Regions from separate parts of the Paenibacillus sp. S33 genome, predicted to be linked through region 2. Evidence: riboswitches for the same ligand, from Rfam matches in the RefSeq annotation. Region 2 holds a riboswitch; the other holds the start of a gene.
What was found. A riboswitch is a leader RNA that binds a small molecule or an ion and turns the genes downstream of it on or off. The one in region 2 is predicted to bind FMN.

Region 1: it holds a riboswitch for FMN, as region 2 does, so the genes downstream of both, ribE (riboflavin synthase) here and ACWGXJ_RS06685 (DMT family transporter) in region 2, are expected to answer to the same signal.

What each region holds. Positions count from the first base shown of each region.
Region 1 is NZ_JBSIEZ010000001.1:3,244,271-3,256,711, reverse strand. It holds gene ACWGXJ_RS15000 (thiamine pyrophosphate-dependent enzyme) at 1-2,217, shown strand, start outside; gene ACWGXJ_RS14995 (IDEAL domain-containing protein) at 2,437-2,904, shown strand; FMN riboswitch at 2,973-3,146, shown strand; gene ribE (riboflavin synthase) at 3,477-4,142, shown strand; gene ribB (3,4-dihydroxy-2-butanone-4-phosphate synthase) at 4,203-4,886, shown strand; gene ribH (6,7-dimethyl-8-ribityllumazine synthase) at 4,965-5,429, shown strand; gene ACWGXJ_RS14975 (segregation and condensation protein A) at 5,603-6,397, shown strand; gene scpB (SMC-Scp complex subunit ScpB) at 6,366-6,977, shown strand; gene ACWGXJ_RS14965 (DUF2953 domain-containing protein) at 7,144-7,857, shown strand; gene ytfJ (GerW family sporulation protein) at 8,024-8,515, shown strand; gene ACWGXJ_RS14955 (protein-glutamine gamma-glutamyltransferase) at 8,608-9,330, opposite strand; gene ACWGXJ_RS14950 (D-alanyl-D-alanine carboxypeptidase family protein) at 9,537-10,799, shown strand; gene ACWGXJ_RS14945 (nucleoside recognition domain-containing protein) at 10,859-11,602, shown strand; gene ACWGXJ_RS14940 (spore maturation protein) at 11,610-12,140, shown strand; gene ACWGXJ_RS14935 (pseudouridine synthase) at 12,219-12,441, shown strand, end outside.
Region 2 is NZ_JBSIEZ010000001.1:1,436,365-1,448,805, forward strand. It holds gene ACWGXJ_RS06680 (methyl-accepting chemotaxis protein) at 1-1,682, opposite strand, end outside; gene ACWGXJ_RS06685 (DMT family transporter) at 1,924-2,871, opposite strand; FMN riboswitch at 3,044-3,188, opposite strand; gene ACWGXJ_RS06690 (ABC transporter permease) at 3,311-4,006, opposite strand; gene ACWGXJ_RS06695 (ABC transporter ATP-binding protein) at 3,999-4,922, opposite strand; gene ACWGXJ_RS06700 (sensor histidine kinase) at 5,050-5,994, opposite strand; gene ACWGXJ_RS06705 (response regulator transcription factor) at 5,996-6,703, opposite strand; gene ACWGXJ_RS06710 (DUF6933 domain-containing protein) at 6,972-7,475, shown strand; gene ACWGXJ_RS06715 (hypothetical protein) at 7,574-7,882, shown strand; gene ACWGXJ_RS06720 (formate--tetrahydrofolate ligase) at 8,095-9,726, shown strand; gene ACWGXJ_RS06725 (ABC transporter substrate-binding protein) at 9,751-10,176, opposite strand; gene ACWGXJ_RS06730 (helix-turn-helix transcriptional regulator) at 10,184-10,462, opposite strand; gene ACWGXJ_RS06735 (hypothetical protein) at 10,475-10,999, opposite strand; gene ACWGXJ_RS06740 (DUF4367 domain-containing protein) at 11,288-12,441, shown strand, end outside.

The DNA of each region.
Region 1 (12,441 bases), 1.8 Mb from region 2:
ATGGCAGCTACGGCGGCTGCGCAGATTAATTATCATATGATGGGATATTTCCCGATTACTCCATCTACTGAGGTAGCGCAGTATTTGGATCAGATGAGAACGAGAGGTCAGCATAATATTAAGCTGGTTGCAGCAGACGGAGAACACGGATCGGCAGGGATTTGTTATGGAGCTGCCGCAGCGGGAGCGAGGGTTGTGAACGCCACTAGTTCGCAAGGTTTCCTGTACATGCTGGAGCAGTTACCTGTTCAGTCAGGTACCCGTTTTCCAATGGTTATGAATCTGGTGACACGAGCTGTCAGTGGTCCCTTGGATATTCGCGGGGATCATTCGGATCTGTACTATGGTTTGAATACAGGCTGGGTCATTTTGACGGCAAGTACACCACAGGCTGTGTATGATATGAACATCATGGCACTAAAAATCGCAGAGCATAGCGATGTTCGGCTACCTGTAATGGTTGCATATGACGGTTTTTATACGTCCCATCAAAAACGTAAAGTGCAATATTTTGCAGATGCTGAGACCGTGCGCGGTTTTGTAGGTCCTAACCCGAACTTAAATTATCCGAATATTACTGATTTTGATCATCCTGTTACCGTAGGTGCGCATATGAATGGTGATGACCTGACGAATAATCATGTTCAGCTGTCCGAAGCACTGAAGCTGTCAGAAGGAGTATATGAGCAGGTAGCAGCAGAATATGCCGCTTTATCCGGTCGGGAATACCCGATTTTAGATCTGTATCAAATGGAGGATGCTGAGGTCGCGGTATTCCTGTTGAATTCGGCGGCTGAATCGGCTAAGGATGTGGCGGATCAACTCCGTGCGCGCGGGATTAAAGCTGGTGTGATACGTCCGAATATCATCCGACCGTTCCCAGCCGCACAACTGCGGGAAGCATTACGTGATGTCAAGGCGCTGCTGGTAGGTGAACGTGCAGACTCGTATGGGGCAGACGGCGGGAATTTAACGCATGAAATTAAGGCGGCCTTGCAGGAGGATCCACTGAATCGGACACTCGTGTTGAGCCGTATCTTTGGCTTGGGCGGCAAGGATTTTTATGCGGAAGATGCAGAGGCGTTCTTCCAGCTTGCGATTGAGGCGGCAGAGGCCGGACGAGCGGAGAAGCCCTTTGATTATTACGGTATTAATCCGGGTTCACCGGACAAGGTGATGCCGCAAGTTATGCAGCCGCCACGTGGCAATGCATACCGTACGGGCCTGATTCAGGTTACGCCGGACGAGGCGACCGGGAAGCTCAAAGTCAAGGTACCACCCCTGCGGTCGTTGACAACCAAACCACGCCGTCTTACACCAGGTCACGGGGCTTGCCCAGGATGTGGGGCATTGTCTGCGCTGGAACTGTTTTTCAAAGGTATTGAAGGGGATATTGTCGTGTTGTTCCAGACAGGCTGCGTATATGTGACGACGACAGGGTATCCATATACATCACACAAACAACCGATGATCCACAATCTTTTTCAAAACGGGGCCGCTACACTTTCAGGAGCGCTGGAAGCTTATATGGAAATGAAGCGCCGTAATGAAATTGAAATGTCGGACGACCCGACCTTTATCATGATCAGTGGTGACGGTGGGATGGATATAGGTATGGGTTCTGCCATTGGTGCGGCTCTGCGCAATCATAGGCTGATCATGCTGGAATATGATAACGAAGGGTACATGAATACAGGTTCACAGCAATCATACTCCACTCCGGTTGGTCACATGACCAGTACGTCGGGTGTAGGGAAAATGCAAAAAGGAAAGCAAGGACATCACAAGGATACCGTGCAAATCATGGCTGCTTGTAACATTCCGTATGCTTTTACAGCAGCTGAAAGTCATCCGCAGGATATGCTGCGCAAAGCAGCCAAGGCTCAATGGTATGCGAACAACGTGGGTACGGCCTATGGTAAGATCCTGTGCGCCTGCCCGCTGAATTGGAAATCCGAAGACAGACTGGGCACCAGCATTGTGGGCGCTGCAGTCGAGTCTTGTTTCTTTCCTTTGTACGAAATAGAGCAAGGCAGTACGACGATTACGTACAATCCGGAAGACAAGGGAAAACGGATTCCAGCTGCTGAATGGTTGAAATTAATGGGTAAAACGAAGCATCTTCTCAAGGAGGAGGCTACGCTGGCTACCTTTGAGCAGGAGATTGAGCGTCGCTGGACTATCCTGAAAAAGAAACATGAAATTTCAGAGCTATAATTACGTTTTTTGCATAATCATCGATTAACATTGTTAGCCGCTGTTACTGTAGTGGTTCAATCAAGATTCTTTGCGTTTATTGCGCAAAGAATCTTTTTTGTCGTTTATGGGTTGAAGCATAAAAAAACAGGTAATGATTTCCGATATAGGAGTGGAGGCCTATAAGAGGCACGTTAAAAAGTTTTCTTCTGAATTTTAAGATGCAATGAGGTGCAGGTAATGATTAAGCTGAATACAGTTGAAATAATCGAAATTATAAAGAAGCAGATCCCTAAGGTTATGAACATCAAGCCAGTGGAGCTAAAGTTTACGGATGATTTTGGACGGGCTTCGTTGGCAGCGACAGAACACAAATTCACGCTGACGAACCAGCATTATTCTGCCAAGGTGATGGATTGCGTGTTAGAAACACAGGTACGCCCCATTTTAATGTGCGAAATTATTTATTTTCTGAAATGCGAGTTTATTGACGGACATGTTGATGTGCGACTGGATTATGAAGCATGTTCTGAGGAAGGACGGGGACCGGTTGCTTCAGCCGTAATTACCTTTGATCATGCAACAGAGTTGGGAGTCGAGGAACTGGCCGATCTGATTGACTTGGCGCTTCATATGAATGATAAAACCTGGTTTGAAGAACTCTCCAGCCAATATGTCAAAACCAAAGCAGGAGCTTCTATTAGATAACTTGCTTTTTTTAGAAGTCGGTGCTAATATACGTAACAAGTTTAATGTTAATTCAATTAAATAAGAGCAAGATCCTTCGGGGCGGGGCGAAATTCCCCACCGGCGGTGATGACATGTTTGTGGATCGTTTTTGTGAGAAACAGCATGGCTTAGTCCGTGACCCGGATGCTGAATGATCGGCAGAAGGTGGACCTGGTGCAAATCCGGGACCGACAGTATAGTCTGGATGGGAGAAGGATACGAAGCGCATGTGCATGACGTGACATGTGCCGATTTTTAGCATACTCAATTGTGCGTACGGCTTATTTCGTTGTAGGACAGCATCGGGCGATAGCTTGCTTAAGCTTTCTTTTTGATGGTGTTCAGAGCGTATTTGGTTGTATCCTCAGTCATGCTTTCTATTGGCAAACCTATGATTTCATGTCGTCTTAAGATGCATATGAACTGCGCTTGTATACTACAAATGTGACTCTCATCACCCCCATGACGGATTGAATCCGAACTGGGGGTTTTTTGCGCTTATAGCTGATGAATTAGGGATAAACTGAAATGTAGTGGAAAGGAGTGAAGGCATGTTTACCGGATTGGTCGAGGAAGTGGGTCGCATTCAAACTATTTCCAAAAGCGGTGAAGCGATGGTGCTGGGGATTTCGGGTTCCGTGGTGTTGGGCGATTTGAAAATAGGAGACAGTGTCTCAGTGAATGGCGTTTGCCTGACGGCGATACAGATCGGTACGAAAGACTTTAAGGTTGATGTGATGCCGGAAACCTTTCGCAGCAGTAATCTGAAAGAGTTGAGATCAGGCAGCCGAGTCAACCTGGAGCGAGCGATGGCGGCGAGCGGAAGGTTCGGAGGACATATCGTGCAAGGACATGTGGACGGGACGGGAACGATTCGCGGGGTAACATCAGATCAGAATGCAGTTGTGTTCGAAATTGAGCCTAAAAATCAAACATTATTTAAATATATTCTTCTCAAAGGGTCAATCACAATTGATGGTATCAGCCTCACAGTCGCACAGCGTACGAGAGATACCTTTGCCGTATCCATTATTCCCCACACCTTATCCGAAACGGCCTTACAAGCCAAACGTGAGGGAGATACCGTCAATATCGAATGCGATATTTTGGGCAAATATGTAGAACAGCTTTTAAATTACAGAGGTGCAGCGGAGGCGGAGAGAGTAGAAGAAGCTCCTCTCAGTTTGGACTATTTGGCGAAACACGGCTTTGCCTGATATTGAAGGGTAAGCCTGTTTAGGAGCATTCGTGGCACAAGACATAAGGAGGAAAGTGTTATGGATAGAGGTAGCCAAACAAGTGCAATGGCAAACGTCATAGAGCATGGCGAGTTGGAACATGACGAAGAGATTCGTTTGGATTCCATCGAAGAAGCGTTGGAGGACTTAAAAAACGGTAAAGTTGTTATTGTAGTGGATGATGAACAGCGCGAAAATGAAGGCGATTTTATCGCTTTGGCTGAAAAAGCGTCGCCTGAGGTCATTAATTTCATGATTACAGAAGGTCGCGGGTTGGTCTGTGTGCCAATTACACGACAAAGAGCCGAGGCCTTGGAATTGCATCCTATGGTAGAGCAAAATACAGATTTCCACGGTACTGCCTTTACGGTATCGGTAGATCATATGGAGACAACAACGGGTATTTCAGCGGCCGAGCGCTCCTTGACTGTACGCGCCTTGGCAGACGAAGCAGTTACAGGCAGTGATTTCCGCAAGCCTGGTCACATGTTCCCGCTGATTGCTCGCGATGGTGGTGTCTTGCAGCGTGCTGGTCACACTGAAGCGGCTGTTGATCTGGCCCGACTCAGTGGCTTCAAGCCTGCTGGGGTCATTTGCGAAATTATAAAGGAAGATGGCTCAATGGCCCGCCTGCCTGATCTGGCAGTGGTCGCCAAGCGACATCAATTGAAGCTGATCAGTATTCAGCATTTGGTGGACTACCGTCGTCGTTTGTCATTGTAAAAATACATCTTGGTTCCAAGTAATCTGAAGTATTGTCCGAAGTCCCTAAATAATTAAACTAAGAGAGGTTGATTAAACATGGCACGTTTTCTAGAAGGTAATCTCGTATCGAACGGTTTAAAATATGGTATTGTGGTAGGCAGATTTAATGAGTTTATTACGAGCAAGCTGTTAAGCGGCGCAATTGACGCACTTCAACGACATGGTGCACAGGAAGATGAAATTGATGTAGCTTGGGTTCCGGGTGCATTTGAAATTTCACTGATTGCACAAAAAATGGCTGCAAGTGGCAAATATGATGCCGTAATTACGCTGGGTACGGTCATCCGTGGTTCTACTTCACATTATGATATCGTCTGCAATGAAGTGGCCAAGGGTGTGGCAGCGAGCAGCCTGAAAACGGGAGTGCCCGTTATTTTTGGTGTAGTGACTACAGAAAACATTGAACAGGCTATTGAACGAGCAGGTACGAAGGCTGGTAATAAAGGTTGGGATTCTGCATTGGCTGCGATTGAAATGGCCAATCTCGGCAAGCAATTTTAATTATAGGAATAGCTGAATAGAACGCTATAAACTGCAAGGTGAAAAAGGGATTGGATTGTTAAGCAAGGCGATGACGTATATACTACAGAAAGAGGGATTGATAACGTAGAGCATAAGTGCTATAGGGAAAGGTATTGTTGAATGATGATTGGAGTAAGGCAGGGGGAAGCACATTGACAGTCGTAAATTACAAGCTGGAAACATTCGAGGGTCCGCTGGATCTACTGTTGCATCTGATTGATAAAGCCGAGATCGACATTCAGGATATCCCGATTAGCGATATTACTGATCAGTATATGGCTTTTTTGCACAGTATGCAGGAGCTGGAACTGGACATTACGAGCGAGTTTCTGGTGATGGCGGCGACGCTCTTATCTATTAAGAGTAAATTGTTGCTTCCCAAGCCACCTGTGATGGAATATGACGATTTGGATTTTTATGAGGAAGAGGATTATGATCCACGTGAGGAACTGGTCCGCAAGCTGGTGGAGTATCGTAAATATAAAGGGATTGCTCGCCATCTAAGTGAACGTGAGTGGGAGCGGAGTCTAATTTATGGCAAGGAGCCAGAAGATCTAAGCGCATTCCTGCCTACTGAACCCGTAAATCCGGTACATGGGCTGCATGCAAGCGATTTGGTCGCGGCCTTTCAGCGTGCTTTGCGCAAAGCAGAACGACGTACGACGGTAACTCGTGTTCATCGGGACGAAATTTCAGTCAAGGACCGTATCCGGCAAGTTATCGGAGCTTTAGAGATGGTGGGGAATGGAGGACGGCTGCTGTTCTCTAAGCTGATGCATGAGGATATGTATCGGCATGAAGTGGTTGTGACCTTTTTGGCTATCCTTGAACTGATGAAAATGAAGCAAATTTTCTGTTATCAGGAGAAGCTTTTCGATGATATTGTAATGGAGTGGAGAGGGGATTTACGGGTTAATGGATTATCTGAAGCTGAAATCAATTATTGAGGGACTGCTGTTTCTCGCAGGAGAGGAAGGGTTGTCCACCAAGCAGATCGCCGACATTGTAGAGCAGCAGCAAGAGCTGGTTGAACAGTGCCTGGAAGATATGAAGCAGGACATGGAGCAGGGGGGAAGAGGCCTGCAACTTGTCCGTATTGCCGGTCATTATCAGCTTGCAACTTTATCCGAACATGCACCTTACTTTGAAAAGCTCGCATACTCTCCGGCACGTGCCTCACTGTCTCAAGCTGCTTTGGAGACGCTGGCCATTGTGGCCTACCGCCAGCCCATTACAAGAGTTGAAATCGAAGAGATTCGGGGGGTCAAATCCGAGCGGGCCATACATACACTGGTCAACAAGGAGCTCATTGAAGAGAAAGGTCGAGCTGAAGCCATCGGACGGCCAATATTGTACGGAACGACGAAATCATTTTTGGATTATTTCGGTCTGGGCTCTTTGGCAGAACTACCACAACCGGAGTTGTTCGAAGATTCGGACAATTTGGAGGAAGAGACTCAATTATTGTTCGAGCGTCTGGAGAGCAGCCAGCCTGCAGCCAACGATCTGGATCTTGAATCCCAATAAAGTTCATCCGGATCTTGCGGCTCACTTATGTAAAATTTCAAATAGACAGCCAGTCCTCAAGTATTTAGGGGCTGGCTGTTGGTATTTAAGATGCATGATTTTCCGGCGAACGGTCATACTATTTTTGCCATGATATTTATAGCAAAAAGGTAGGGAGGACTCGCCAGTGTGGAAATGGATCAGTATCGCCATCATCGTCGTTATATTACTTGTGCTGGCTATTCTGCTCTCTCGTATTCGATTGAAGCTGGATATTGCCAAACATGACAATGATGATCGGGCGCATCTAGAGATCAGATTTCTATACGGGATGATTAAAATAAATTACGATGTTCCGGCCATTCTCATAACAGGTTTGAAAAAAGGGCTTCTCTATCGGCTTGATCGCAACAAAAACATACATAAAACGGATGCTTCCGTGGATAGCGGTAATATTGATACAGAAAAAATCAAGCAATTTATATATGATATACGGGTTTTGCTCAAGGGAACGAAATCCTTCAATCGATGGTTGCGACATACATTGGCACATGTGACGATGTCCAAAATGGAGTGGTCCACCAACATTAGTCTTGCTGACGCGGCTTATACAGCTACCTCAACCGGTATTTTGTGGGGATTAAAAACGACCTTGATCGGTTTTGCTTCCAGCTTTGTGCGCATGGATTGTACCCCTAAGCTGTATGTTGTGCCGTATTGGGTGGATCGCTTGCGTTTTACCACCACTTTGAACTGTGAAGCAAACGTATCGCTCGGCTATTTAATTTTCTCCATGCTCATCTTAGCTTACCGCATATGGCGCGTTCCGGGTGGACCCGAGGCATGGAAGCGGGTTTTTTTCAAAAAAAATGAAGATCTTCAAGCTAACAATGAAAGATAAACAATGAAGTGTGGTGAAACTTAATCTTTCTGAACTTTGGGATTTCAGTGTCCTCCAGATTAAGACATAACCGAATCGGATGACATACATATTTCCTTGAACCCTTGCGCACAATAGCGAAAGAAAAGGCAATCTACGCTTGAGATAAGCAGAGGAGGAATTAATCATGTCAGATCACCCGATTCAAGGGCTCATGCAAACCGCAATGGAAAACATCAAAGCCATGGTAGACGTGAATACGATTGTGGGAGACGCGGTGGAAACACCCGATGGTTCCGTTATTTTGCCAATCAGTAAGGTAGGATTTGGTTTCGCTGCCGGGGGAAGTGATTTTAACGTAGACGAAGAGGCACTTCATACTTCCTCGGCTTCCGGTAATCATAGCGGGAAGGAAGTTCATCCTTTTGGTGGCGGTAGCGGTGGTGGTGTATCTATTCATCCCATTGCTTTTCTGGTTGTTGGCAAACAGGGGGCACAAATCGTTCCATTGGACAATCAAACGCATCTGATTGAGAAACTCATTGACTCTACCCCATACCTGATTGATAAGGTTCAGTCTATCTTCCAGAATACAGGCGGCAACGTGCAGACTCCACCTCCACAGGTACCTGTAGATATTAATATTGATCAAAGTAATTCTGGACCGGCTTACTTGTAAAAGTCATTGGAAATGAAATGCGTTCTCTCCGGAAGGTATCCCAAAGCCGAGTATAGGCTAAGGAATACCTTCTTTTCTGCTTACACTTGGTCCTATCCCAGAATATACTGCCTTCCCCCAATGACAGCATGTATACGGTGACTGTATTCCTGGTGATACAAAGTATGCAGCGACAATTCATTTTTCCGAATTCCTTCGGTAGCGAACTGCGATAAGTAGATGAAGTCCGGATAGACCACTTCATTCGTCAAATAAGCAGATACCGTGGCTTCCGGCCGACGATGTTGATTCAGGGAATCGATAATACCCTTCGCCGGCAAGATGCCAATCCCATGTCCATAAAACAAGTCTTCCTTCAGCTTAACGACATTTTCACCTTTCCATTCCAATGTTTCAGACGACACATCCGGATTGTTGAAATACAGAATATCGCCAGGAGCTGCTTTATGACTCCCTTGCTGCTGTATGAGCCTGAGGTCACTGTCATAGTGCCAGTCATACAGCAGCATATCTGCAAAAATCCGATTAAACTCACTTACCAGAATGGAATCCAGCACTCCTTTGTACAGCACAATAACCATAGCTGTTGCACATTCAAAAGCGTATTGATGACCGTTTAAAAAAATGTCTCTGATCCCCTCTGCCGGAGTGACACCTGCTTTAATCTGAAAACCACCCTTTTCCGTTAAATCCCAAAATTGCTGGTTGCAACGTGCGGTAGCAAAAGTGGCAAAGGATACACTGCTTCGATGCAATGCTTCTGCGGACTCTACAATCCGCGATCTTAAAATCATTTCAAACTGGAGACGCAGCATGATGTAACCCCCGATCCATATTTAACTTTGCTAACTAATATATATGTACTCGGGAGGGCAAGTTGCTTGGTTTATGCAGAAAGAAAGCAAAAAGAGAGCAGCTAATGGCTGTCCCGTAAAGGAATTTTCTGTTATAAAGGTGGACATACTTTGAACAGCTTGGACATAGAATGGTACAAGACTTGCTCAAAACCGGAGGAATCCAAATGTTTAAAAAAAAGCAACACATTCACGCGGACCACAGCTATTTTTTGAATAAGGCACGCGCATTTGTTTTGCCGCTGGTGCTTCTGCTTATTTTGTCATTGCCGCTTACGTTGCTGAGTCCACAGCCCGTTCGGGGAGCGATAAAAACAGAAGCAGCGCCGCCCGCATTAGGAACCCATGCACAGGCTGCTTCTTTAATTGATGTCACATCAGGAAGAATCATTTATTCTACCGAGGGTGACCGGGAGCTACGTATTGCCAGCCTGACCAAGATTATGACTGCAATCGTGGCCATTGAACATGGACGCTTGCAGGACCGGGTAAAGGTGAGTCCAACCGCGTATGCCAAAGAAGGGTCCTCGCTTTTTCTGCAAATGGGTGAACAAATGTCGCTGGAAAATATGCTGTACGGCTTAATGCTCCGTTCTGGTAATGATGCCGCTTCTGCCATTGCTGAGCATGTGGGGGGGACGGAAGAGGGATTTGTCCATTTGATGAATGACAAGGCGGTTCAGCTTGGGCTAAGCCACACACATTTTGCTAATCCTCACGGGCTGGATGCCGAGGGACATTATTCCTCAGCCAATGATATGGCCCGACTTACTGCTTATGCGCTGCATAATCCAACTTTTGCCCGTATCGTAAAAACAGAACTGAAAAAAGCACCGAATCCCAACGATTCTTGGGACTACTCATGGCACAACAAAAACAAAATGCTGCGGCTGTATGAGGGAGCTGACGGTGTGAAAACAGGCTTTACCAAAAAAGCGTTTCGTTGTCTGGTCAGCTCTGCCACACGGGACGGTCGCCAGCTCGCTGCCGTTACCTTGAATGACGGGGACGATTGGAACGATCATGCACGTATGCTTGATTACGGATTCCGATATTATCCGCTCATTCCGATTACGGACAAGCAGCAACCTATCGATGGTTACCCACTATTAACAGGTACAAGCTTTGCCTATCCTTTACATGATGGTGAGAAGACCCAGTTGCACAAAAGACTGGTGTTGTATAAAAATTCTGCTTCTGCAGACAGAGCGGACGTATCTTTTGGCTTACGAGGGCGGGTCGAATTCCTTTTAAAAGGTAAACTTATCGGTTCTGTTCCTGTGTATGAAAAAGGTAGTAAGCTGCCTGCTCAAAGTACCGTACAGCCACAGCAAGAGGCTCCAACTGCACAAGATCCTGCGAACAATACTCAGCAACAAGGTTGGACGAGCAGATGGAACGAAATCCTAAAAAATTTGTTTGGAGCCTAGGGCAAGTAGGAAATTAGAACTGGGACGTGTCACATCATTGGGAAAAGGAGGAATCAGCCATGATTCATCTCATATGGGTGGCTTTGATTTGTATTGGATTTGTATTTGCTGCCGCGCAGGGAAATATTGAGGTGGTGACGAAAGCAGCTTTTGACGGGGCAACTACGGGGGTTACAGTGTGCTTTGGACTGATAAGTGTGCTGGTGTTTTGGATGGGCATGATGAGGCTGGCTGAAGATGGTGGGCTCTTACAGAAAATATCCAAGCTGCTTTCTCCTTTGGTTGCCTTTCTCTTCCCTGATGTTCCGCGTAATCATCCCGCTATGGGTTACATTTTGTCCAATATGAGCGCCAATTTGCTGGGTCTGGGGAATGCAGCCACACCGATGGGAATCAAGGCTATGCAAGAGTTGCAGACGCTCAATCCAGATAAGCAAACCGCCACACCAGCCATGTGTACGCTGCTCGCCCTGAATACAGCCAGTATTACGCTTATTCCTACGACGTTGATCGCGATACGGCTTAATTTTCATTCCGCACATCCGGCAGAAATCGTTGGTACGACACTGGTAGCGACCGCAATAGCCACCTTTGCCGCAATTGCGGCGGACCGTTGGTACCGTAGTCGAGAATTGCGCCGCCGTCCTCCAGCGATTCCGCCGTCCCAGACATCCTTGGCACCACTCACCTCATCAGCACCAACATCTGCTGCCTCTTCAACTACGCTGCCCGTATCTTCACCTGCCGTTCCGCGAACGGGAATCACGGCTACCAAGGGCAGGGACACCACTTGGAAAGGATGAGGGAGGCATGCTTAATTTTATAAACCTCGTATCGACTTGGGCCATTCCGGTTATTCTCGCTTTTATTCCTTTATATGCATATGCTAAAAAGGTACCTGTCTACGATTCTTTTGTGGATGGAGCCAAAGACGGCTTTTCTACCGCCATCAGCATTATTCCTCATCTCGTAGGCATGATGGTGGCGATTAGCATTTTTCGAGCATCCGGCGCTTTAGACTATTTGATCTCCTGGGTAACCCCATGGATTAAACACTGGGGTGTACCCGGTGAGGTACTGCCTTTAGGCTTGCTTCGTCCATTGACGGGCACAGGTTCACTTGCGTTCACGACGGATCTAATTCGCACTTATGGCCCGGATTCCATGATCGGTCGGATCGCCTCAACGATTCAGGGCAGCACAGACACGACGCTATATGTGCTAACTGTATATTTTGGTGCGGTAGGTATCCGCAATGGACGGTATGCTTTGAAGGTAGGACTATTTTCAGATGTGGTTGGTTTTGTGGCAGCCATTGCCATTTGCCTGCTTGTATTTTAATTTCTGTATCGTTTTTTGAACGGGGGTTGTGATTTTGCTCATGGATGGGTATCATTAGCATGAGGTGAATTAGCGAACATGGAAAGATTGCAGAAAATATTGGCCCAAGCTGGTGTAGCTTCCAGACGTAAATGTGAAGAGCTTATTCAGGCGGGCAGCGTGGAAGTGAACGGGGTTGTCGTAACTGAACTGGGAACGAAGGCAGACCCTGATCAAGATATGATTACGGTAAAGGGACGCCCGATCAAAACCGAGAAAAAAATCTATCTGATGATGAACAAACCTAAAGGAGTCATTACGA
Region 2 (12,441 bases):
GAGCGTTGAATCAAATCGAGCATCTGAGTAATGATCTGACTGATGGAATCTGCGCTTTCCTTGGATTGCTCAGACAGCTTGCGTACCTCTATAGCGACTACGGCAAATCCACGCCCGGCTTCGCCAGCTCTGGAAGCTTCAATAGACGCGTTCAGAGACAACAAATTGGTTTGCTTGGCAATGGCGGCAATAGCTGTATTCATCTGCTTCGCATCGTCTGAGAGCTGGGATAGCTCATCCATCAGGCTAGCCGTTTGGCTTACAGCTTCCAGAATACGGTCCATTTGTGTCCGCACATGGCTGATCATTTGACTGCCTTGAGCTACATCATGCTCGGTTTGTCCTGCTGAATCCACGATGGAGCTTGCTGATTCGGCAATGGTGCTGACACCCTTGGCCATTTCTTCAACGGCATTAGCGGTTTGCTCGGATGCCTCGGCGCTGGTGGCTGCATTTTCTGCGGATTCCATAACCGTTTCCGCTACGTGTTGTACGGACTCCGTCGTTTGCTCTGTGCTTTCCTTGATCATCAGAGAAGAGGAAGCAAGTCGGGAGGACGTTTGATTGACCTCGGAAACCATCGTATGCAAGGAATGAGTCATCTGGTCAAAATTCTGTGCCAGTTCGCCGAACTCATCCTTGCTGGATAGGTTAACACGTTCGGTCAGATTTCCATCACGGACGATCCGTGTTCCTGCTTGCAGCTTCTTGAGTGGAATCAGGAACGAGCGAACCATAAGCACAATGATGATCGTAGCGGCCAGTATGGAAATAACAATTACAATCAGGCTTTGCTTCAGAATCGGTTGGGCTGCATCACTGTAATCCTCCAGATCCGACAGTGCGATAATGTTCCAGCCGGTGAGAGGGTCCTGGATTGTAAAAGCCAGCACGTCCCGATTCATGAATTGAATTTGTGATATGGAAGGAGTATCATTTTCGGCGGTTTTCGCCACTTCGGGAAGTCCCTCCATGATGTCTGTTGGTTTTTTGCCTGTATTTTTAAAGGCTGTTCCAGCTCCAGCCACAATTTTATGATCAGAATCAACAATAATGAGTCCTCCGCGTTCACCTATCTTAACAGACTGCAGACTTTCACTCATTTTGTCCAGGTTCAAAGCCAGGGCAACAGCTCCTTGACCGTCCTCCAGCGTTTTTGATACATTAACCACTAAATTCCCTGTCGTGACGCTGACAGCTGGAACACTAACGGCTACTTTACCCTTTTCCTGCATCGCGTTTTTGTACCATTTTCTCTCCCTTGGATCATAATCAGCCTCCTTTTTTTTCGGCGTACGAATGTACTGTCCTTCCGCATTGCCGAGGAGCGCAGCATCTAACTCGGGATGAGCTTTGACGATGACATCCAACTTTTTCTGAAGGGCCTCTTCGTTGGAATCAATGGAATCAGATTGGATTTCAGTGGATAGCACGTCAACGTCTTTCATAATGGGCGATACATACTGATTGACATTGCTTCGGATCAGATACAGATTCGTGTACACGGCACCGCCCATTTGCTGACTGAGTTGCGTCGTAGCGCCCTGATAAGAAAAGTAACCGATAAGTACGCTCGGAATTAATAACACAGCTAAAAAAGATATTATTAATCTTGTCCTCATTAAATAAAACTGCTTGAGAAACCTGTTCCACCACGGAACTGTTTGTTTTGTTTTAGTCATAGCCCTTGCTCCTCTGTGTCTGATGATCACTACATTGTTTTATTCGACAGAAACCGACTAATTTTATAGATGTAATCTTTGAGAAACGAAGAATAATTACATGTTTTAGACACTTTTTCTGAAAGATGGGTCTAAAGAACTATATTTTATATGAATACGAATACATAAAAAAGCCAAATCGGAGATGCAAAAGCATCTTCACGATTTGGCTTGGGTGAGTCATGAAAGGGACGTTGAACAGTTAATTTTTTTGCTGACGTGAAATCATAAAGAGCGTAATCCAGATGAGCATAAAACCAGTCAATTGCGCTACAGTGACAATTTGCTGAAATGCGATCCAGTTAATCACGACACCAACCATGGGAAAGCTCAGTTCTGCCATCGTAGCATAAGACGCTTTGGTCGTACTTAAGCCTTTGTAATACAGCAGCAAGCTGAGAAGACCCGGAAGCAATGCCTGCAATAGCAGATTGATAATCACAGCTGCGCCCGCCCATGTACCGGCAGGCATATTCCATGGCGCATGCTCTACAGAGGTGAGGACAATCAGCAGAGGGAGCGCCACCATGAAGCGGAGGGAGGTTACTGTTTCATATTTCATTGAACGAAGCAAGTAACTTCCCATGACTGTCGAACCGCCCCACAGCACTGCTGCGCCGAGTGCAAGCAGACTACCAACCTGAACAAAATCACGAACATGTCCGAAGGGGAGCGACCAACCGAAGGTCAGAAGATACGTCCCGAACAGAGCGACGACAATTAATAATCCAAAATGACGCGGCAACATTTCCTTCAAAATAATACGGGCTAGAACAATAGCGACCAAGGGTTGAAGCTTCTGGAGTAAGAGTACAGCATTCAAATCACCATTGCTGAGTGCCATAGTGAAAATCACGCTGGCCAGAGCCGAGCCGCCCCACGAGACGAATAAAATAGCGAAAACTTGACGAAGCCGTACCGCTTTGAGTTCCTCACGATGCTTCCACAGCATCGGTGTCAGAGCGAGGAAGAGCAGCACATGCTCCATAAGTACAATTTGTGTTGAAGTAAATGACTTTAGCAAAATAATACGAAACAGCGGGTCTGCGCCCCACAAGGCTGCTCCAATTGCGACCAGCCAAAAACCGCTTTTCATGTGGGAGCTACGATCAAAACCTTTGGATGTTAGTACAGTAGAAGATTGACTCATACTCAATTAGCTCCTTGCGAATACAGGACCGGTGGCACAAAAACCCCCGTCCATGGCGAAAGGCCATGCAAGACGGGGGTTGATCAAATAAACTTGCCGCTTTATGCAAGTTAAATGAAGTTGCTGCAAAACTAATAACGCAGTATTCATCCACTTCGCGGCATGTTGATATTTCGATCTTCTTCCATCCGGACTTTACCGTCGGCTTTGGCATCTCACCAAATCAGTCCGTATCCTGTTGCCAGATACAGAGTCGCGGGCTTAGCTCCATGAGCCATACCGCCGGTTGGGAATCTCACCCTACCCCGAAGATCCTTATTCCGTTTTTTAATTTCTCCTATAGGATATACCTGTTTTAGAATGAAGTCCAGTGAAAAATGTGTGTATATCTAACAAGGATTTTCATCTTTTTTTTGAAAGCGCTCTACGAAATTACATATTACGAGGTAATATCCTTATACTCAATACGTCGAATCGCCGCATAAGCCACAAGCATTCCTAGTAGAGAGAAGCCAATTTGCACGGGGGCTATGGAGCTAAGTGTAGCGCCGTTATTATTGGAGAAAAGCAATGCTACAATCAGGATTGAGGTCACAATGGTGGTGGGTACAGAGTATCTTCGCATCCCCATATACAGCGGAACCAATCCCATAAAGCTGGTAGCAACGGCATTGATCAGCGTCCGTGCTGATTGTTGGCCCAGTATGGAAAGAGTAAGGTTATCCGGTACAATCAAGACAAACTGGTTGAGCAGATGAATAGCAGCCGTAATGATTATTTCCGAAATAATAATAGACAAGAATGTAAACAGCAGCACAACCAAGAGCTTGGCGATCATCAGCTTTTGACGGTGAATCGGATACATAAACAAGATCGTAATCGATTTGGATTTAAATTCTCCGACGATAAAGCGGCATAGCAAAACAGAGGAAAATACAATAAATGTTGCTCTCACAAAATTGTCTATTAGATCCAAGAGTTGAGTGTACTGTGTGAATTCGGGTATTCCTTCACTTTGACTGTCCAGCGCGATAATACAGAGCAGCCCAAGAATGCATGCATTGGCAATCAGTGCTGATCGGATATAACCCGCGAGATGAAATTTTTTCACCTCCAACTGCATCAATTTAAGCATGGAGATCACCTCCGTTTAACAGGCGCAAAAAGTAGTCTTCCAGCGTGCTGCTTTTCTGATGAATGGAATCCACCTCTATATCATTTAAAATGAGCGTTTTCGTAATTTGTTTCTGCGGTACATTTGAATCGTAAATACGTATACTCTGTTCATTGAGTACCCTTATATTATTCAGATTCAGATGATGGGAGAGGACGTAGGTCGCTTTTTTACAATCGTTGGTCGTAAATTCGATATATTCCGTATTGGTTTCCCGCACCTGCTCCATCGATACTTCCTCAATCAGTCGTCCGTGATTAATCACGCCTACCGTATCCGCAATCTGCTCTATTTCCGCTAAAATATGACTGGACACGAGCAGAGTCATCCCATATTCCTTGCATAGCATGTGGAATAATTGGCGGATTTCCTTGATACCCACGGGGTCCAGACCATTAATGGGTTCATCCAAAATGAGTAGCTCTGGCTTAGTTGCAATAGCGCGGGCAATCCCAAGACGTTGCTTCATTCCCAGCGAAAAATCCTTTACTGGCTTGTCATCCGCATTTCGCAAATTCACTAATTCCAGGGCATCCCGAACCGCCTGCTTATTATAGTAGCCCATGTATTCACAATGAAGTTCGAGATTTTGCTGTGCCGTCAGCCTGTCATAAAAAATCGGGTATTCAATAATCGAACCCATCCGTCCGAGCAGATGATACGATTTTGGCGTTAATTTCTCACCGAATAATTCAATTTCACCCGAAGTCGGCTTGATTAAATTTGTAATCATTTTCATCATCGTTGTCTTGCCTGCCCCGTTAGGGCCGAGAAAGCCATAGGTTTCTCCCTTGCGCACATTCATACTGACTCCCGCTACAATTTCATTGCCTTTCAGGGCCTTGGTCAACTGATGTGTACGTATTACGTAAGTCATAGGTGTTCTCCCTTCGTATACTGCTGATAATTCAAGGATAAAGGGCGAAATGTTCATTTTTCTTTCGTGATTCTTACAAATTTATTAAGTTGAGCACAAATCGAATTATGCAAAATGCTGAGTTCGATTAATAGTTGATTTTCTTCAATGTAAAAGAGAAGACTGTCCGCTCATAAGGTCTACTAGTCAATTGAATTTCTCCGTTCATCGTTTCAACCAGGCGTTTGGCAATCGTAAGGCCCAATCCGCTGCCTTGTACCGCCTTATTACGGGAGTCCTCCAGTGTGTACATACGTTCAAAAACTTTATCTTGCTCAGCTTCCTGTATGCCTTTGCCACGATCCCATACCTCTATACGCACTGTATCCTGCTGTTCCAATAGAGCCAGACCCAGCGTCCGTCCATCTGCCCCATAACGAATGGCATTCGAGATCAGATTGTTCAGCACCCGCCCAATCGCTCCTTCGTTCCCCAAGGCATGAATGGGGTGCTCCGGGATCTCAATATGCACAGTAAATCCCTGTGCGGTCAGCAGGTCATAAAATTCCAAAATGCTGCGTCTGCACAGTTCTCCCACTTCCAGTCGAGTCAGTGGAATATCCGTATCATTAGCCTCCAGCTTCGCCAAGCTAAAAAAGCTGCCGATCAGCTCAATCGCTTCGCTTGTCTTTTGATGAATTTTGGATAGCAGCTTTATACGTTCTTCTGGCAAAATAGTCGGATCGCCATCCAGCATCTCGGCATATCCAAGCACAACCGTAAGCGGGGTCTTGAGATCGTGGGAAATGTTCGAAATCATTTTGCGCATGGCGATTTGGCTACGGTTGTAATCTGCAGACACTCTGAGATTCAAGTCCAGCAGTCGGTTAATTTCCGTCATGAGTCGTTGCAGTTCAACGTCACCTGTGACATATAGCAGCTTTTCCGCATGATTCACCGTCACAATCCGCTCTAGTAGGGTTCGGATATCCTTTATTTTGCGCTTATAGGCCATACGCTCCCGCCAAAGCCATACTATAACGACTGACATGATGAGGCCGACAATCCATTCAGAAATGTTTTCGATGTTCATATCAGCCATTCTCCCATTTGTAGCCAATGCCCCATAGCGTTTTAATGTGGACAGGATGAGAGGGATCTTCTTCGATTTTCTCACGCAGGCGGCGAATATGGACGTTAATCACGTTCTCGTCGCCCATATAATCGTCCTTCCAAATAAATCCGTATAATTGGGCTTTTGTAAATACCCGGTTCGGATTGGCTACAAATAGCTTCAAAATATCGGACTCTTTGGCTGTTAGCTGAATTTCATTTTCATTGCGTATGACTGTAAAATGATCAAAATCAATGCGCAGACTGCCGTAGGTCAAAACTTGTGCTTGCGGCTGTTCCTCCTGTTGTTGCTGACGGGCATATGTAGTAGATCTGCGGATCGCGGACTGAATACGAGCCGTCATTTCGAGCATTGAAAAAGGTTTGGCAACATAATCGTCTGCCCCAAAGCCCAGTCCAAGCGCTTTATCCACGTCGCTGTCCTTGGCTGACATAATCAGAATCGGGACAGCGCTATGGGTGCGAATTCGTCGAATCACCTCCATACCGTCCACCTTCGGCATCATCAAATCCACGAGTACCAGATCATAGGTATGACGTTCAAAGGCAAGAAGCCCTTCTTCCCCGTCATAGGCGGTAGTTAAATTGTAACCTTCCTTGCTGAGTGCTTTGAGTAGCATTTCGGCAATGGATAGATCGTCTTCAATTAGTAAAATATGTTGTGACATAGGTGTGGAACACCCCTAATTTTTAGATTAAGCTCGCGTGACGAACTGTACCTGAATTATATAGAGCAGTGGAGGGGATTTCCATAAAAAATATCCAAAGAGAAAATTAATGTGTCTGGTAATCTATGATTCCGCTATATTATACTGAAAGAGTTTATAATCCGATGTTTGGAATACGGTGTTATGATATCTGGGACATGCCTCATATGAGAGATTAGGTATGTCGAATTACGCTGCGGTACAGGACCGTCAATAAAGGAGAGCAACGATGTTTGTCATACGAGGAACACAAAAACTGCTGAAGGAATGGGAGACTGAACCACTTCAAGTTGATATTTATCCGCCTTTGAATAGTTGGCATGCCAGCATGTTTTTACTTAATCGAAGAAAAAATATAGTGTTTATGCATGATATATCCCGCTTAAGCATCACGCTTTTTGGGATTAAAAAATCGCAGTACAAAAGCTTGCCAGCTCTTTTTATGCAAGCCTTGAAGGAATTTATGATCAGCGAAGGCTTTGATGAACAGATCGTAAAGGCCTACATACAGGAAGGCAAGCAGATGCTGGCTACTACGACGAATAGTCATAGTGTAATGAGAACCTTAGATGAGATTATTTTTATCATGAAGGAACTGGATATGGAGCATGGGTGCGAGCTGGAAAAAAACCAGTGGAATAACCGGATTGTTTTCAAAACAGTCGAATACAAGTACCCTGTTGATGTTTTTAAAGAAATGCTAGAAAAGCATTATAAACTAGAGAGTATTTGAGAATTTTATGATTTTACGAAATGAGTTCCATTTATTCCCTCTGTCCTATATAATCTAATATAGTTCTAAAAGACTATATAAAGAGAGGTAAGGGGTAAATGAAGATTAAATTGAGAAATAAAACTGGAATGATTAAGGAACGCAAAGTAGGTTTTTCATGGACTACGCTCTTTTTTGGTTTTTTTCCTGCGTTGTTTAGAGGGGATTGGAAGTGGGCTGTTATTATTTTTCTGGTGTCGATCCTTACGAGTGGGGCATCCAACTTTGTATTTTGCTTCATATATAACCGCTTACATATTAATGATTTGTTGTCCCAAGGCTATGGCCCTGCTACTAAGAAATCCCAAGCTATCCTGATTTCTAAGGGATTTATTGCTGAAAATTACGCTGCTAACTTTGCAGGTTAAATTGAGAGCTGTTTGTTAAACGAGACGTATCAAAAGAGCATCCACCAAAGTCCATGCGGGCGGGGAATGCTCTTTTTTTATAACTCACATGATAGCAACGCTTGCGATGAAATGAATCATAGCGCAATAAGCGGCACACTTTGGTAAAATAAAACGATACAGGGTTTGACACCATCGGTCAGACTTATAAAACAGGGGGTACATAACGAAAGATGAAGAGGATTATTGATGTAGCCAAGGAAGCAGGAATTGAAGAAGAACATCTGGAGACGTATGGAAAATATAAAGCGAAGCTGAATCCGTCCCTGTGGGAGCAGTTAAAGGATCGCCCGAATGGAAAGCTGGTGCTGGTTACGGCAATGAATCCCACGCCGGCGGGAGAAGGAAAAACGCTGACAACCATCGGGCTGTCACAGGCGCTGAATGCGCTGGGGCATAAAACCGTTGCTGCGTTGCGTGAGCCGTCCCTTGGCCCTTGCTTCGGCATGAAAGGAGGAGCAACCGGGGGAGGACAAGCCCAGATTGTTCCGGCAGAAGACATTAACCTACATTTTACAGGTGATATTCACGCGATTTCGGCAGCGCATAATTTGCTGGCAGCGATGATCGATAACCATTTGTTTCATGGAAATGCTTTGCGGTTGAAACCGGAGCGGATCGTGTGGAAACGCGCTGTTGATATGAACGACCGGAGTTTACGAAATATTGTGACCGGATTGGGGGCAGGTAATGGGGCGGTGAGAGAAAGTGGTTTTCTGATCACCTCGGCTTCAGAAGTGATGGCGGTATTATGTTTAAGTGAAGATATGGACGATCTTAAAGTGCGATTGGGTCGGATGGTGATTGGTTATAACGAAGATGGCGAAACGGTAACAGCTGAGGAACTCCATGCGGTGGAAGGTATGGCTGTGCTGCTTCGGGAAGCATTGAAACCCAATCTGGTGCAAACGTTGGAGGGAACTCCAGTTATTGTGCATGGTGGACCTTTTGCAAATATTGCGCATGGATGCAGTAGTTTGATCGGTACGAAGCTGGCCCTGAAGCTGGGAGAGGTGGTCGTCACGGAGGCTGGATTCGGGGCCGAGCTGGGCGCGGAAAAGTTTTTTGACATCAAGTGCCGTCAATCCGGTTTGCAGCCAGATGCGGCTCTGTTGGTCGTAACCGCCAAAGCGCTGAAATATAACGGCGGTGTAGCTAAAAATGAGCTGGACGCAGAAAATCTGGAGCGATTGCAACTTGGATTAGTCAACATGAATCGGCATGTTCGGAATTTGCAAAAGTTTGGCGTGCCAGTACTGGTAGCGGTCAACCATTTTGTAACAGATAGCGAAGCCGAGTTGGAACTGATTTTCTCGGAATGCCGCAAGCTGGGCGTACCCGTAGAGCTGTCACAGGTGTGGGCACAGGGAAGCCAAGGTGGAGAAAAGCTGGCTCAAAGCCTCCTAAACCTGCTCCAGGAGGACAAAGCCCATTTTGCACCATTGTATGAGCATACACTTGATTTGCAAGCGAAAATTAGTGTCATTGCGAAGGAGCTTTATGGTGCGGCAGGGGTAGCTTACACTCCTGCGGCCAAACGGGCGTTGGCCGGTATGGAGCAGCTTGGTTTTGGACAACTGCCTGTATGCATGGCCAAAACACCGTATTCTTTCTCAGATCAACCTTCTCTGCTAGGTGCACCGGAGGGCTTTACCATTCACGTGTCCAGCGTTTCTTTGTCCGCAGGGGCAGGCTTTGTGGTCGTGGAAACAGGCAATACTATGACGATGCCAGGATTACCCAAATCCCCAGCAGCTGAGCATATGTCGCTGGAGGCAGATGGAAGAATTCATGGTCTAATGTAGTATCTTTAGAAAAATGGCAGCTTATCAGGTTGAAGTGACGAGCAGTTTGGGCAGTGCAGTAAGCAGTTTTTGCCGGGTCATGGCATCGCTCCAGTTCCATCGGTCAGCTTCTACGAAATATACCCGACCTTGACGTACAGCAGGAAGGCTGCGCCAGAGAGGGCTGCTGATCATGCGTTCCAGCGTACGTTTGGATTCTGGGGCTGTCGGGACAAGCATAAAAATGCGGTCCCCGGCGTAATCAGGCAATTCGTTCAGATCTATTTCCGCGAAGCCATGTCCCTCGTCGAGCAACTTTTGGATCGGCTCAACGGGCCGAAAGCCCTGTGGGTGGTAGAGGGCCGACGAGAATCCAGACATACCCATGACAAAGAGTCGATCACCATGATCGAAGATGAAGACGGAGGCTGTTTCTCCGGCTGTGATTTGCGTACCGAGCTGCTGCCACATTGCCAGATTACGGGCTGATGCGGCTTGCTCGGCGCGGAATATGAATATGGTGACCCGTCCAATCCTTGACGCGCACAGAACCGGAGACAGAAAGCGCGTACTTGCCCGGGGGAATCCCGGTCATTTGCCTAAACCGCCGATTAAAATAATATTCGTCAGAGAAACCAACCTGACGGGCAATTTCACGTAAAGGCCATTTGCAATCCAGCAGCAGTCGCTTGGCATGATTCAAGCGCAGCTCAGTGAGGTAATGCAGCGGCTTTTTGCCTGTGATTTTACGAAACATTTGGGAGTATTGCTATATTGAGACGTTTGCCTGCTCGGCAAGCTGCTTGACGGTAATGGGCTTTTCATAGTTGTTTTCCATATATGAGAGAGTGCCTTCTACCGATGCTGGCAATGCTGGATTAGAGGTAGTATTTTGATCAATATGGGTGTGGTCTTCCTGCCACAGCAAGAGCAACTCTTGAAACATAATTTGCTGCCGTAATACAGATATCTGGGTATGCGGCTGTATCGTTTGTTGGGTACTATGAAATAGCTCTTCAGTCAACTGAATAAGTTTGGAGGAAGAAGAGGAGACGATGCATTCGCGCGGTCTCGGCAGGACAGGTCCATGATATAGGGATGGCATACGTACTGCGTGTTCACCCAAGGCCATGTCCGCTTGTGGTTCTGACGGCAAAGCGATGACCTCAAACGTGATTTTGTAGTATTCGGGCACAGTTCCATTCAGGGGAGCGATTTGATAGGATTCACCTGGAGCTAGCCAATATCCATGACCTGTATGGAATAGATACTGCTCTGAGCCAATGTCCACCATACCTGTCCCACCGATGAACATAAGCAGACAGTGATATGAATTGGGACGTGATAATAATTCATCGGTAGGCTCACCAATCAACGCAATTTCTTTAAAATGAAAAAGCAGTGAACTGAACGGGGGAGGTTCTTTTTATTTCCTGTATGAATTTATTATCAGTCTCCAAAAGATTCTATAGTATTACGCAAGGATACGCGCAAGCTTGTCATGCCAGTCTGCATAAATCGAACAAGTCCTTCATAGACATGTACTAATTCATTTAAAACATGTGCTGAAGGGGTTGATGACATGCGCCGGATTTCATGGATGCTTGCCATGGTCATGTGTGTAACGCTGCTGCTGGCCGGGTGCGGCAAGAAGAGCGCGGACGATGTGGTTAAAGATTTGAGTGACGTGGTGAGCGACCTGAACAGCTACCACGGTACAGCTTTGATGACGCTGCATACCGGCGACACGCCGCAGGAATACAAGGTGGATATTTCCTACCGCAAGCCGTCCTATTACCGAATTGCCATGACGAACGAGAAAAAGGATGTTACGCAAATTGTGCTTCGTAATGATGAGGGTGTATTTGTACTGACACCCAGCCTGAACAAAAGCTTCCGTTTCAAAAGCGACTGGCCAAACAATCAGGGTCAAGTATATTTATATGAAACGTTGGTTCGCAGCATTATCGGCGATGCCTCCCGTCAGTTGGCTACCGACGATAAATCCTATGTGTTTGATGTGGCAGCGAATTACAACAGCCATGCGCTGGTGAGACAAAAGATATGGCTGTCCAAAAATGACTATGCACCCACTCAGGTACAGGTGTCTGATGCGAATGCCAAGGTAGTTGTTGATCTGAAATTCGATCAATTTGCTTTTGATACGAAGTTTGACAAAGACTCTTTTGATATGGAGCGGAACATGGCTTCAGGTAAGACGAGTACGGGTAGCGAAGGGGCGCCATCTTCTGGAGCAGTGGAGCCCAGCGGTCAGCTTGATCCTTCCGGTGCGATAGATGGGACGACTGGCGTGACGTCTGGCGAACCCGGACAAGAGCAGGGAACAGCAGGGGATGCAGTCCAGCAGCCGTCAGGGGAAGCGAACGTGGACGGTACTGCCACAAATGATACGTCCAAACCGGACGCAGCAGCCAACGCAGATGCGCAGCAACAAACCCCGGGCACATCGGATGCCGCAAACGGAACGTCAGCGGGAACAGATGCGGCAGAAGCTGTGATGGGTGAGTTCGGCTTGATCGAACCATCCTACACGCCAGCCGGAGTACAGATCAAGGATACGCCGGAGCTGGAGGATAATGGTACACATGCCGTTATGCTGCGGTATAGTGGAACGTATAATTATACCATTGTGGAGGCGCGTCCAAAAGATCGGGCAGTCGCACTAGCCGCAGGCGAACTGGTTGATATTGGAGGAAGCTTTGCCGTTCTGACCGG